Regions from separate parts of the Marilutibacter maris genome, predicted to be linked through region 1. Evidence: riboswitches for the same ligand, from Rfam matches in the RefSeq annotation. Region 1 holds a riboswitch; the other holds the start of a gene.

Region 1 (7,330 bases):
CGCGCAGGCCTTGCGCCCGCAGCGCATGCAGCAGGCAGGCGCTGGCGACCGACTTGCCGATACCGGTATCGGTGCCGGTGACGAAGACGCCGATGGCGGTGGCGGCGGACGGGGCGGTCTCGAAGCGATGTTCTTGGGCGGTCATGCTGATCCTGAACACAGCGCGGCGCGCTGCTAAACTCCGGGAATGTTCGCCGCTACCACCCTGACCGGCAACAAGCCGGAACAGTACGCCCAGCTGGCCGACCAGGCCCGCGGTCTGCTCCATGGCGAGCACGACCGCATCGCCAATGCCGCCAACCTGGCGGCACTGGTGTTCAACAGCCTGCCGGACCTGAACTGGGTCGGCTTCTACTTCTTCGATGGCAACGAGCTGGTGGTCGGGCCGTTCCAGGGCCTGCCGGCCTGCGTGCGCATCGCGGTCGGCAAGGGCGTGTGCGGCACCGCCGCGCAGACCGGCCAGACCCAGCGGGTCGACGACGTCGACGCCTTTCCCGGCCATATCGCCTGCGACGCGGCCTCGCGCTCGGAGCTGGTCGTGCCCCTGTTCGCGCGCAACGGCGACCTGCTCGGCGTACTCGACATCGACAGCCCGCTGCGGGGCCGTTTCGAGGCCGACGACCAGGCCGGTATCGAAGCGCTGGCGCGACTGTATACCGACGCCCTGGAGCCGGAGCCACACGGATGAGCCTGCCGAAACTGCGCAACATCGGTCCCAAGAGCGCGGCCTGGCTGCGCCAGGTCGGCCTGCACAGCCGCGAAGACCTGGAGGCGGCCGGTCCGGTCGAAGCGTTCATGCGGATCAAGCGGGCCGGCTTCAAGCCGACCATGAACCTGCTCTACGCGATCGAGGGCGCGCTGTGCGACTGCCACTGGCAGGAAGTGCCGGACGCGCGCCGGCAACAGCTGGTCGCCGAAGCCGAGGCCGCGATCGAGCAGTTGCCGCCGCCGCGCTACAAGCCGGCCGCCGCGCCGGTGCGGACCACGGTGCTGACCGCCGACACGGTCGAACTCCCGCCCGCGGATCCCGACGAAGGTAGCGACGGCAACGACGCAGAGCCTTGACAGCGGCGTGCGACTTGATGGCCTTCCCCGGGAGGGCCCCATCGCGGCTCACGCCGCTCCTACGAGGATCCGGTTCGTCTCGGTCTCGGGTCCAGGCCGTCTGGATGGAAGGGAACCCAACCCGCGTCGTGAAGCTCGATCGCCCATGTAGGAGCGGCGTGAGCCGGTGATCCCCGGGCTGCGCCCGGGAATCCCCAAAGTTTGCTGCGCAAACCTTGGGCCCCACCGTTGCGCTGCCACCCCCCCATTCGTGCCTGCAGCACGAATCGCCCCCTCACGCAGGGGGCTGGGTCTATGCGTTCATGCCGCAGGACCGGCGGAAGCACGGAAAGCCCCCCGGCAGGAAAGCAGGCCGCGAGGGCGGAGATGCCGCCCTTCTCTCGCTCCTCGCTTCTCCCCCCTCACTTCTCCTCTTTCCCCCTCACTTCCGGCCTTTTGGCGTACACTGCGCGCGCTTCGAGGTGACCCGGCCCGCGCCACGTGCGCGAACGGGTTGAAACGGGAAGCCGGTGACCTGCCACGGTCGGACCTCGCCAACGAGGCCCGGCCGGCATGCAGCAGTCCGGCACTGCCCCCGCAACGGTAAGCGCGCCAAGGCTCCGACATCGGCCACTGTGCATCGCACGGGAAGGCGTCGGCGCCGGGATTCCGGACCGCACGGTCCGGGTCCAGCCGCAAGTCCGGAGACCGGCCTCGTCGCCGGGGTCGCGCCGATCGCGCGACGCCACGACTGATTGCGATGCGGAGGGCGTCGCGGCGGCGATGCCGGCCCTGGCCGGCGGTCGAGGCCCTCTCCTTCCGCGCGCCCCGTAACGCGATGCGCAGGCGCCCCCTGCGTGCTGGAGAGAGCCGATGCACCCCAAATCCCTGACCCTGGCCGTCGCCGCCGTCCTGGCCGCATCCGCCGCGCCGCAGGTCCACGCCCAGCAGGCGACCGAACTGGATGAAGTCGTGGTCACCGCCAACCGCACCGCGGTCAGCGTCGACGACACCCTGGTCCCGGTCGAGGTGATCGATCGCGCCACCATCGAGCGCAGCCAGGCCCGCGACCTGACCGACCTGCTGCGCGGTCGCGCCGGCATCTCGATCGCCAACCAGGGCGGCACCGGCAAGCTCAGCACCCTGTTCCTGCGCGGCAGCGAGTCCGACCACGTGCTGGTGCTGGTCGACGGCGTCCGCATCGGTTCGGCGACCTCGGGCCTGGCCTCGTTCCAGGACCTGCCGCTGGCGCTGATCGAACGCATCGAAGTGGTGCGCGGCCCGCGCTCGAGCCTGTACGGCAGCGAGGCGATCGGCGGCGTGATCCAGATCTTCACCCGGCGCGACCGGGAAGGCCTGAACCTGCGCGCCAGCGCCACCGTCGGCAGCAACGACTACGCCGAAGGCAGCGCCGGCATCGGCGGCCGCAGCGGCGGCGCCTGGTTCGGCATCGACACCGCCTACACCAACACCGAGGGCTTCGACGCCTGCAGCGGCCGCGGCCCGGATCCGTCGATCCCGTTCGACTTCGGTGCCGGCTGCTTCACCGACGAGCCCGACCGCGACGGCTACCGCAACCGCTCGCTGTCGGCGCGCGCCGGCTACGACGTCGGCGACACCTTCGCGTTCGGGGCGCATGCGCTGCGCGCCGAGGGCCGCAACGAGTACGACGGCAGCTTCCAGAACCTGTCCAAGGTGACCCAGCAGGTACTTGGCGCCAACGCGCGCTGGACCCCCAACGAGGTCGCCACCGTCAGCCTGAACCTGGGCCGCAACACCGACGCCTCCGACAACTACATGGATGGCATCGATGTCGGCTACTTCGACACCGACCGCGACAGCGCCACCCTGCAGGGCGACTTCAGGTTCGCCGGCGACCATCTGTTCAGCGTCGGCCTGGACTGGCTGCGCGACCGCGTCGACAGCAACACCGCCTACGATGAGACCTCCCGCGACAACCGCGCCGCCTTCGTGCAGTACCGCGGCCAGTTCGCCGCGGGCAGCCTCGGTCGGCAGTCGTTCGAGGCCAGCCTGCGCCGCGACGACAACGAGCAGTTCGACGGCCATACCACCGGCAGCGTCGCCTGGGGCCTGGGCTTCGGCGGGAACTGGCGGCTGACCGCCGGCTACGGCAGCGCATTCAAGGCGCCGACCTTCAACGAGCTGTACTACCCGTTCTTCAACAACCCGAATCTGCGTCCGGAGGAATCGCGCAGCTGGGAGCTGGGTCTGGCCTACGACGGCGCCGCCCTCGACTGGCGGATCGACGCCTTCAGCACCCGCGTCGACGATCTGATCGCCTACGATGCGGCGCTGTTCATGCCCAACAACATCGACGAGGCGCGCCTGCGCGGCGCCGAGATCGGCCTGGACACCGAGCTGTGGGGCTGGAGTGTCGATGCCAGCGCCAGCTTCGTCGACAGCGAGAACCGCAAGGGCTTCCATGCCGGCAACGAGCTGCCGCGCCGTGCCCGTCGCAGCGCGCGCATCGATCTCGATCGCGCCTTCGGCGACCTGCGCCTGGGCGTGACCGGTGTGGCCGAGAGCGGCCGCTACGACGATGTCGCCAACAGCGTGCGGGTCGGCGGTCATGCCAGCTTCGATCTGCGCGCCGAGTATGCCGTCCACCCCGACTGGACCGTGCAGGCCCGCGTCGCCAACCTGTTCGACCGCGACTACCAGACCGTCGACTGGTACAACCGGCCGGGCCGCGAGTGGTTCCTGACCCTGCGCTACGCGCCGCGCTGAGGCGCGGCTGGAACAGGGTCCCGGGTGAGATCATCGGCCTCGCCCGGGCTACCCACCGCGACGCAACGGACGCGCGGATCCAGTCATGGTTGCCCCCGTAGGAGCGGCGTAAGCCGCGATCCCCGGGCTGCGCCCGGGAATCCCCAAAGTTTGCTGCGCAAACCTCGGGCCCCGCCGGTGCGCTGCCACACCCCCATTCGCGCCCGCGGCGCGAATCGCCCCCTGACTCAGGGGGGAACGATATCCGGCTGCGCCCGGATATCTCCCAAAGTTTGCTGCGCAAACCTCGGGCCCCGCCGGTGCGCTGCCACACCCCCATTCGCATCTGCGATGCGAATCGCCCCCTGACTCAGGGGGGAACGATATCCGGTTGCGCCCGGATATCTCCCAAGGTTTGCTTCGCAAACCTCGGGCCCCGCCGTTGCGCTCCCACACCCCCATTCGCATCTGCGATGCGAATCACCCCCTGACTCAGGGGGCTGGGGCCATGTGACAGACAAACGCTCTTCGTAGGAGCGGCGTGAGCCGCGATGCTTTTCTGCAAGGCTCCCGAGGGTGGCCAGCGACTGTGGAGCTGGCGCGCGTGCGTTCGCGCCGTCCGGGCCGGGAGCTGCCCGCACTGGTATCCTGAGAGGTCTCCCCGAAACGCCTCGCCGGCCAGCCACGCATGTCAGCCAACGCCGTCAACAGCAAGCACCGCAAGCCCCTGCCGGGGACCGAACTGGACTATTTCGACGCCCGCGAGGCGGTCGAGGCGCTGCAAGCCGGCGCTTGGGCGACCCTGCCCTACACCTCGCGCGTGTTCGCCGAGAACCTGGTCCGGCGCGCCGACCCGGCGCGGCTGGACGACTATCTGCGCCAGCACATCGAGCGCCGCCGCGACCTCGACTACCCGTGGTTCCCGGCACGCGTGGTCTGCCACGACATCCTCGGCCAGACCGCCCTGGTCGACCTGGCCGGCCTGCGCGACGCGATCGCCGACAAGGGCGGCGATCCGGCCGCGGTGAACCCGGTGGTGCCGGTGCAGCTGATCGTCGACCACTCGCTGGCGGTCGAGGCGCCGGGCTTCGACAAGGACGCGTTCGAGAAGAACCGTGCGATCGAGGATCGCCGCAACGAGGACCGCTTCCACTTCATCGACTGGACCAAGCTGGCCTTCCGCAACGTCGACGTGATCCCGCCGGGCAACGGCATCATGCACCAGATCAATCTGGAGAAGATGTCGCCGGTGGTGCACGCCGACCGCAGCGGCGACGGCCGCGGCCTCGCCTACCCCGACACCTGCGTCGGCACCGACAGCCACACCCCGCACGTGGATGCGCTGGGGGTGATCGCGATCGGCGTCGGCGGCCTGGAGGCCGAGAACGTGATGCTCGGCCGCGCCTCTTGGATGCGTTTGCCCGACATCGTCGGCGTCGAACTGGCCGGCCGCCCGCAGCCGGGCATCACCGCGACCGACGTGGTACTGGCGCTGACCGAGTTCCTGCGCCAGCAGAAGGTGGTCGGCGCCTATCTGGAATTCCGCGGCGAGGGCGCCGCGGCGCTGACCCTCGGCGACCGCGCGACGATCTCCAACATGGCGCCGGAGTACGGCGCGACCGCGGCGATGTTCTTCATCGACGACAACACCCTCGACTACCTGCGCCTCACCGGTCGCGACGATGCCCAGATCGCGCTGGTGGAAACCTACGCCAGACAGGCCGGGCTGTGGGCCGACGCCCTGGCCGATGCGCAGTACGAGCGCGTCCTGCACTTCGATCTGTCGACGGTGACCCGCAACATGGCCGGCCCGTCCAACCCGCACCGGCGCCTGCCGACCTCGGCGCTGGGCGAGCGCGGCATCGCCGGCCACCTCGACGCCGCGCTGCGTGAGGAAGCGGCGGGCAGGATGCCCGACGGCGCGGTGATCATCGCCGCGATCACCAGCTGCACCAACACCTCCAACCCGCGCAACGTGATCGCCGCCGGCCTGCTGGCGCGCAACGCCAACGCCCGCGGGCTGATGCGCAAACCCTGGGTCAAGACGTCGCTGGCGCCGGGCTCGAAGGCGGTGCAGCTGTACCTGGAGGACGCCGGCCTGCTGCCGGAGCTGGAACAGTTGGGTTTCGGCGTGGTCGCATTCGCCTGCACCACCTGCAACGGCATGAGCGGCGCGCTCGATCCGCAGATCCAGCAGGAGGTCGTCGACCGCGACCTGTATGCGGTCGCGGTGCTGTCGGGCAACCGCAATTTCGACGGCCGCATCCATCCGTACGCGAAGCAGGCCTTCCTCGCCTCGCCGCCGCTGGTGGTCGCCTACGCGATCGCCGGCACGGTGCGTTTCGACATCGAGAAGGACGTGCTCGGCCTCGACCACGACGGCAAGCCGGTCACCCTGAAGGACCTGTGGCCCAGCGACGAGGAAATCGACGCGGTCATCGCCGAGCACGTCAAACCGGAGTTCTTCCGTCGCGTCTACGACCCGATGTTCGCTGCTCGCCTGCAGCGCGGCGGCGAGGTCAGCCCGCTGTACGACTGGCGACCGATGAGCACCTACATCCGCCGCCCGCCGTACTGGGAGGGCGCGCTGGCCGGCGAGCGCACGCTCAAGGGCATGCGGCCGCTGGCGGTGCTCGGCGACAACATCACCACCGACCACCTGTCGCCGTCCAACGCGATCCTGGCCAGCAGCGCCGCCGGCGAATACCTGGCGAAGATGGGCCTGCCGGAGGAGGACTTCAATTCCTACGCGACCCATCGCGGCGACCACCTGACCGCGCAGCGCGCGACCTTCGCCAACCCCAAACTGGTCAACGAGATGGCGGTGGTCGACGGCGAGGTGCGGCCGGGCTCGCTGACCCGGCTGGAGCCGGACGGCGAGGTCATGCGCATGTGGGAGGCGATCGAGACCTACATGGAACGCAAGCAACCGCTGATCATCGTCGCCGGCGCCGACTACGGCCAGGGTTCCTCGCGCGACTGGGCCGCCAAGGGCGTGCGCCTGGCCGGGGTCGAGGCGATCGTCGCCGAGGGCTTCGAGCGCATCCACCGCACCAACCTGATCGGCATGGGCGTGCTGCCGCTGGAATTCCAGCCCGGCACCGACCGCAAGACCCTGGGCATCGACGGCAGCGAGACCTTCGACGTGGTCGGAGAACGCGCGCCGGGCGCGACGCTGAGCCTGATCGTCCATCGCAAGGACGGCGACACGGTCGAAGTACCGGTCACCTGCCGCCTGGACTCGGACGAGGAGGTCTCGATCTACGAGGCCGGCGGCGTGCTGCAGCGTTTCGCCCAGGATTTCCTGGAGTCGTCGAAAGCGGCCTGAGCCGTTCGTCGTATTGGCACATCCCTCTTCAAGGAATCCGAACATGTCCAGCGACACCACCGGCACCGTCCGCCTCCACCGCGTCCTGCGCGCGCCGCCGGAACGCGTCTACCGCGCCTTCCTCGACGCCGACGCGATGGCCAAGTGGCTGCCGCCGCATGGCTTCACCGGCAAGGTCCACGAGCTGGACGCACGCGTCGGCGGCAGCTACCGGATGTCGTTCAGCAACTT
Region 2 (7,330 bases), 450 kb from region 1:
CGCCGCTGACGGCGCGAAGACCGGCGGCCTTCGCCTCATCCTCCAGCGCGGCGAATCCGGCGACGAAGGCGCGTGCATCGGCCAGGTCGATGTAGTGCGCGCCGGCCCGCAACGCCGCGCGGGCGACCGCATAATCCTGTCCCTGGAACGGGCCGGCGGTATGGATGACCAGGCCGGGCCGCCGTTGTTCGAATGACTGCGCGACCGCCGCATCGTCGCTGGCGTCGAGCCGCAGTGGACGCATGGTCCGGCCGCAGGCGCCGCTGGCGTCGATGAAGCGGCGGGCACGGTCGCCATCGCGCCCGGCGACGAGGATCTCGAAGCCGGCATCCGCGGCCAGTGTGCGGCTGATGCGGCCGCCGAACTGCCCGTAGCCGCCGAGGATCAGGATGCGCATGCGGCCATGGTAGGGGAGAACCGGGCGATATCCCCGCGGCGGCGTCCGGGCCCGGCGGCCGCGGTCCGGTTGCCGCGGGGTATCACGATCCCTGAACGGCCGCTGCCGCATCCTTGAACCTCGCTTGAATCGCCCGCCGCGCGACCGCATTTCGATGCCATCGCGGCGTTGGCGCCGCCCACGATTCCAAGGGGTTTGCAGATGCGGATGGACAAGCTGACATCGCGCTTCCAGCAGGCGATCGCCGATGCGCAATCGCTGGCGGTCGGGCGCGACAACAACGTGATCGAAGCGGTGCACCTGCTGGCGGCGCTGATCGACCAGCAGGGCGGCGGTACCCGACCGCTGCTGGCGCAGGCCGGCGTCAACGTGCCGCTGCTGCGCGAGCGGCTCGGCGAGGCGCTGGACAAGCTGCCGAAGGTCTCCGGCCAGGACGGCAACGTCTCCGTCGGCAACGACCTGGCGCGCCTGCTCAATGTCACCGACAAGCTCGCCCAGCAGCGGGGCGATGCCTTCATCGCCTCCGAACTGTTCCTGCTCGCCGCGCTGGACAGCGGCACCGAGGCCGGCAAGCTGCTCAAGGCGGTCGGCGCCGACAAGGCACGGCTGGAGGCGGCGATCGACAAGGCCCGCGGCGGCGAATCGGTGCAGTCGGAGAATGCCGAGGACCAGCGCCAGGCGCTGGAGAAGTACTGCGTCGACCTGACCGCGCGCGCCGAGTCCGGCAAGCTCGATCCGGTGATCGGTCGCGACGAGGAGATCCGTCGCACCGTGCAGGTGCTGCAGCGCCGGACCAAGAACAACCCGGTGCTGATCGGCGAGCCCGGCGTGGGCAAGACCGCGATCGTCGAGGGCCTGGCCCAGCGCATCGTCAACGGCGAGGTCCCCGAGGGCCTGCGCGGCAAGCGCGTGCTGGCGTTGGACATGGGCGCGCTGATCGCCGGCGCCAAGTTCCGCGGCGAATTCGAGGAGCGGCTGAAGGGCGTGCTCAACGACCTGGCCAAGAACGAGGGCCAGGTGATCCTGTTCATCGACGAGCTGCACACCATGGTCGGCGCCGGCAAGGCCGACGGCGCGATGGACGCCGGCAACATGCTCAAGCCGGCGCTGGCGCGCGGTGAGCTGCACTGCATCGGCGCGACCACGCTGGACGAGTACCGCAAGTACGTCGAGAAGGACGCCGCGCTGGAGCGTCGCTTCCAGAAGGTCTTCGTCGGCGAGCCCTCGGTGGAGGACACCATCGCGATCCTGCGCGGACTGAAGGAGAAGTACGCGGTCCACCATGGCGTCGAGATCACCGATCCGGCGATCGTCGCCGCGGCGACCCTGAGCAACCGCTACATCGCCGACCGCCAGCTGCCCGACAAGGCGATCGACCTGATGGACGAGGCCGCCAGCCGCATCCGCATGGAGATCGACTCCAAGCCCGAGGAGCTGGACCGCAAGGAACGCCGGCTGATCCAGCTGAAGATCCAGCGCGAGGCGCTGAAGAAGGAGAAGGACGACGCATCGAAGCAGCGCCTGGCCGATCTGGAGTCCGAGATCGCCACGCTGGAGCGCGAGTTCAACGATCTGGAGGAGGTCTGGAAGGCCGAGAAGGCGACCCTGCAGGGCGCGACCCGGGTCAAGGAGCAGATCGAGCAGGCCAAGCTCGAGCTGGAGGCGGCGCAACGTGCGCAGGACTTCGCGAAGATGAGCGAGATCCAGTACGGCGCGCTGCCGGAGCTGGAGAAGCAGCTCAAGGCCGCGCAGGAGGCCGAGAAGACCGGCTTCACCCTGCTGCAGGACAAGGTCACCGCCGAGGAGATCGCCGAGGTGGTCGCGCGCTGGACCGGCATCCCGGTGTCGAAGATGCTGGAGGGCGAGCGCGAGAAGCTGCTGCAGATGGAGGATCACCTGCATGCGCGCGTGGTCGGCCAGGACGAGGCGATCCGGGTCGTCTCCGATGCGGTGCGCCGTTCGCGCGCCGGCCTGAGCGATCCCAACCGCCCGAGCGGTTCGTTCCTGTTCCTCGGGCCGACCGGCGTCGGCAAGACCGAGCTGTGCAAGGCGCTGGCCGAGTTCCTGTTCGACTCGCCGGACGCGATGGTCCGCATCGACATGAGCGAGTTCATGGAGAAGCACGCGGTCAGTCGCCTGGTCGGCGCGCCTCCGGGCTACGTCGGCTACGAGGAGGGCGGCTACCTGACCGAGGCGGTGCGCCGGCGCCCGTACAGCGTGATCCTGCTCGACGAGGTCGAGAAGGCGCATCCGGACGTGTTCAACATCCTGCTGCAGGTGCTCGACGACGGACGCCTGACCGACGGCCAGGGGCGCACGGTCGACTTCCGCAACACCGTGATCGTGATGACCTCCAACCTCGGCAGCCAGATGATCCAGGAGTTGTCCGAGGACGATTCCGCGGAGGGCTACACCAAGATGAAGGCGGCGGTGATGGGGGTGGTGCAGAACCACTTCCGTCCGGAGTTCATCAACCGGCTCGACGACATCGTGGTGTTCCATCCGCTGGGCAAGGCGCAGATCCGCGAGATCGCGAAGATCCAGCTCGCCGGACTCGACAAGCGCCTGGCCGAGCGCGGCCTGCAGCTGGAGCTGACCGACGATGCGATCGCGCTGCTCGGCAATGTCGGCTTCGACCCGGTCTACGGTGCGCGTCCGCTCAAGCGCGCGATCCAGCAGCAGTTGGAGAACCCGTTGGCGCAGCGGATCCTGGCCGGCGAGTTCGTGGCCGGCGACACCATCGTCGCCGATGCCGAGGGCGGCCAGCTGGTATTCCGCAAGGCCTGATCCCGACGCCATCGGGGGATGTCCGCGACGGCCCGGTTTCCCGGGCCGTTCGCATGTCCGGGGGCGGGCTCCGGGCTCATGCCGAAGGCTTGTTCCGCCATGCGCCATCGCATGGTGGGAGGGGCCCGGCTTGCTGCTAGACTGGCGCCCGCCTGAGGTGACCGTCGCCCCGACCGGGACGGCGGTTGAAACGGGAATCCGGTGCGCCGGACCGCCTTCCACGCCCGTGGACGCGCGGCCGGCAATTCCGGAGCTGCCCCCGCAACGGTAGGCGAGGCAAGGTCCGCATACGGCCACTGTGCTTGACGCATGGGAAGGCGCGGACCGGGAGCCGGCGACGACAGTCCGCCCGCTCCACTCGCGAGCCCGGAGACCGGCCCCGGGCATGACCCGACATGCGGTGGGCGATGTCACGGGCTGCGCACTTGCCGCGCGCCGACTCGAACACGCCTCCCGTCCGTCGACGATGTCCCATGCCATCCGCGCGGGCAGGCGCGGTGAAGGAGTCCGTGTGCGTTGTTGCAATACCGTCGTGTTCCGTCGTCGCGCGCTCGCCGCGGCCTGTGCCCTGGTGTTCCCGGGCGCCCTGCTGGTTTCAGCCCCGGCCCTGGCCGAAGGCGCCGCCACCGATCTGGATGGGGTCGTCGTCACCGCCACCCGCACCGCGCAGACCCAGGACCAGACCCTGGCCGCGGTGACGGTGATCGACCGCGAGCAGATCGAGCGTCTGCAGCCGCCGTCGCTGCCGGACTTGCTGCGCGGCCGTGCCGGCATCTCGCTGGCCAACAACGGCGGCCCCGGCAAATCGACCTCGCTGTTCCTGCGCGGGACCGAGTCCGATCACGTGCTGGTGCTGGTCGACGGTGTGCGCATCGGTTCGGCCACCAGCGGCAGTGCCGCCTTGCAGGACATCCCGGTCGAGCAGATCGAGCGCATCGAGATCGTGCGCGGCCCGTTCTCCAGTCTGTACGGCTCGGAGGCGCTGGGCGGCGTGGTGCAGATCTTCACCCGGCGTCCGCGCGGTCCGTTCGAGCCCAGCGCGATGCTGGCGGTCGGTAGTCAGGACAGCCACCGCGCCTCGGCGGGCGTGGCCGGCAAGGGCGGCGACGGCTGGTACTCGGTGCAGGCCGCGCACGAGACCACCGAAGGCATCAACGCCTACCGCGGCACCCGCAACTTCGACCCGGACCGCGACGGCTACCGCAACAGTTCGCTGAGCGTGCAGGGCGGCTACCGTTTCGGCGAGCGCTGGGACGGCGACCTGCGGGTGTTCCGCGCCGAGGGCCGCAACGAGTACGACGGCGGACCGGCGAGCGAGGCCGATACCGTCCAGCAGGCGGTCGGCGGCCGCCTGAGCTACAGCACAGGGCCGGGCTTCAAGCTCACCGCCAGCGCCGCTACCAGCGCCGACCTGAGCGACAACTATTTCGACGGCGCGTTCTCATCGCGCTTCGACACCCGCCGTCAGCTGGCCGGACTGCAGGCCGACATCGGCGCCGGCGGCGGACTGCTGACGCTGGGATTCGACTGGCAGCGCGACGAGGTCGAGGGCACCACCGACTACGCGACCGACGTGCGGATCAATCGCGGCGCATTCGCGCAGTGGCAACAGACGTTCGGTACGCAATCGCTGCAGGCCAGCGTGCGCCGCGACGACAACGCGCAGTTCGGCGGCAAGACCACCGGCAGCGTGTTGTGGGGCTGGGACATCACCAACGCGCTGCGCCTGACCGCCAGCGCCGGCACCGCGTTCAAGGCGCCGACCTTCAACGAGCTCTACTTCCCCGGCTACGGCAATCCGGCGCTGGGGCCGGAGTCCTCGCGCAGCGTCGAGATCGGCCTGCGCGGCGAACACGGCTGGGGTCGCTGGTCGCTCAACGCCTACCAGACCCGCATCGACGACATGATCGCCTACGACGCCGACCTCGGTCAGTTCGGCGGTCCCAACAACATCGACCGTGCCCGCATCCGTGGCCTGGAGGGCGTGCTGGGGACCACCGTGGCCGGCTGGGAGCTGGCCGCGACCGCGACCCTGCTCGACCCGGAGAACGACGCCGACGTGTCCGGCTACCGCGGCAACGTACTGCCGCGACGGGCCAGGCGCAGCGGCCGCATCGATCTGGACCGCGGTTTCGGGGCGCTCAGCGTCGGCGCCTCGGTCACTGGCGCGGGCGCGCGCTACGACAATCTCGCCAACACCCGCCGGATGGGCGGCTACGGCCTGACCGACCTGCGCGTGGGCTACGCGCTGTCGCCGGCCTGGCAGCTGCGGCTGTCGCTCGACAACGTGTTCGACAAGCGGTACGAGACCGCGACCTTCTACAACCAGCCCGGCCGCCAATGGCTGCTGAGCCTGCGCTGGCGCCCGAACGACTGAGCGCCCCGCATCACGGCCATGGAACGGCCTTCCACCCACCTCGACGAGGCCCGCCATGAAGCCGTTTTCCAGACCGATGAACCTCGCCCTGTTGTCCGCGTTCGCCGCGCTGATGGTGGCGACGCGTTTCAACCATTTCGGCGACGCACTGCACCTGCCCGACGCCTCGATGGCGCTGTTCTTCCTCGGCGGCCTGTACCTGCGCCGGCACTGGCAGTTCGTCGCCCTGCTGGCGCTGGCGGTCGCGGTCGACTGGGTATCGATCGAGTACGCCGGGGTCAGCGACTTCTGCGTCACACCCTCGTATGCGTTCCTGCTGCCGGCCTACGCGGTGCTGTGGTACGGCGGCCGTCTGTACACGCCGAGGCTCGACGGACGAATCGGTCCGCTGCTGGGCGCGGCCGGCGTCGGCCTGGTCGCCGCCAGCGTGTCGTTCCTGATCTCCAACGGCGCGTTCTACTGGCTCGGCGGGCGCTACGAGAACCCGCACTTCGCCGAGTACCTCGCCCGCGCCTGGCAGTGGGGGCCGCTGTTCGTGCGCACCACGATGATGTACGTCGCCGTGGCGCTGGCGGTGCACGGCATCGTCGCCTTCGCCCAGCGCGGTCGTGCCGCGCATGCGGTCGACTCGCACTGAGGCCGCGATCATGAATGGCAAATCGAATGGCACCCTTGCGTCGGCTTCGGCGCGCGACCAGTGGGCGATCGGGCTGGCACTGGCGGCGCTGATGGTCGCCACCCGTGGCCAGCACTTCGCCAGCGTCGACGCGCTGCCGAGCGCATCGTGGGCGGTGTTCTTCCTCGCCGGCGCGCTGCTGCGGCCGATGTGGGCGCTGCCGGTGCTGTTCGTGCTGGCGACCGCGCTCGACCTGGGCAGCTACGCGGCCGGGACGATCACCGACTGGTGCCTGTCGCCGGCCTACTGGGCGCTGGCCTTCGCCTACGCGTCGCTGTGGCTGGGCGGGCATGTCTACCGCGGCCTGCACGTGGACGCCTGGCGGACGTTGCCGCGACTGGCACTGGTGCTGATCGCCACCGCCAGCGTTGCCTACCTGCTGTCCAAGGGCGGTTACTGGTTCTTCTCCGGCCGTTATCCGGACCCGACCCTGGAGGGCTTCATCGCCCGCATTCCGACCTACTATCCGCGGGCGCTGGGGACGCTGGCCGGCTACGTCGGCGCCGCGTTCGCCTTGCGCGCGCTGTGGCGCGGCGCGACCCTTGGGACTCGTCGGACCGAGGAGGTGGCGCCGTGAGTCGCGGTTCCGAGCGCCTGGGGCGCAGCGAGGAAGAGCACTACCGGGAGCGTGCGCAACGCAAGAAGGAACTGGTCGATCGCCGGATCGCGCGGGCGACGATCGATCGTGGCGTGCTGGTGGTCAATACCGGCAACGGCAAGGGCAAGAGCTCGTCCGGCTTCGGCATGCTCGCGCGCTCGCTGGGGCACGGATTCCGCTGCGGGGTGGTGCAGTTCATCAAGGGCAGCTTCAGCACCGGCGAGGACCTGTTCTTCCGCGGCATGGGCGATGCCTTCGGCGAGCGCCTCGAGTACCACGTGATGGGCGAGGGCTTCACCTGGGAGACCCAGGACCGCGCCCGCGACATCGCCGCCGCGACCCGGGCCTGGGAGGTGGCGACGCGGATGCTGTCCGATCCGGAGGTCGACTTCGTGCTGCTGGACGAGCTCAATATCGCGCTGAACAAGGACTACATTCCGCTGGACGCGGTGCTCGCCGCGCTGGCCGCGCGCCCGCCGCGCCAGCACGTGGTGG

Evidence for each region. Region 1 has a riboswitch for cobalamin ahead of btuB (TonB-dependent vitamin B12 receptor). Riboswitches for the same ligand answer to the same signal wherever they lie in the genome.
Region 2: linked by a shared signal. The riboswitch ahead of btuB (TonB-dependent vitamin B12 receptor) and the one ahead of btuB (TonB-dependent vitamin B12 receptor) in region 1 are both predicted to bind cobalamin.

Annotation. Positions count from the first base shown of each region.
Region 1 covers NZ_CP029843.1:3,584,163-3,591,492, forward strand. The annotation lists gene bioD (dethiobiotin synthase) at 1-145, opposite strand, end outside; gene C9I47_RS15465 (GAF domain-containing protein) at 188-688, shown strand; gene C9I47_RS15470 (TfoX/Sxy family protein) at 685-1,065, shown strand; cobalamin riboswitch at 1,508-1,775, shown strand; gene btuB (TonB-dependent vitamin B12 receptor) at 1,918-3,792, shown strand; gene acnD (Fe/S-dependent 2-methylisocitrate dehydratase AcnD) at 4,460-7,099, shown strand; gene C9I47_RS15485 (SRPBCC family protein) at 7,143-7,330, shown strand, end outside.
Region 2 covers NZ_CP029843.1:3,133,701-3,141,030, reverse strand. The annotation lists gene C9I47_RS13880 (saccharopine dehydrogenase family protein) at 1-397, opposite strand, end outside; gene clpB (ATP-dependent chaperone ClpB) at 599-3,184, shown strand; cobalamin riboswitch at 3,323-3,580, shown strand; gene btuB (TonB-dependent vitamin B12 receptor) at 3,651-5,561, shown strand; gene C9I47_RS13865 (hypothetical protein) at 5,617-6,198, shown strand; gene C9I47_RS13860 (hypothetical protein) at 6,209-6,814, shown strand; gene cobO (cob(I)yrinic acid a,c-diamide adenosyltransferase) at 6,832-7,330, shown strand, end outside.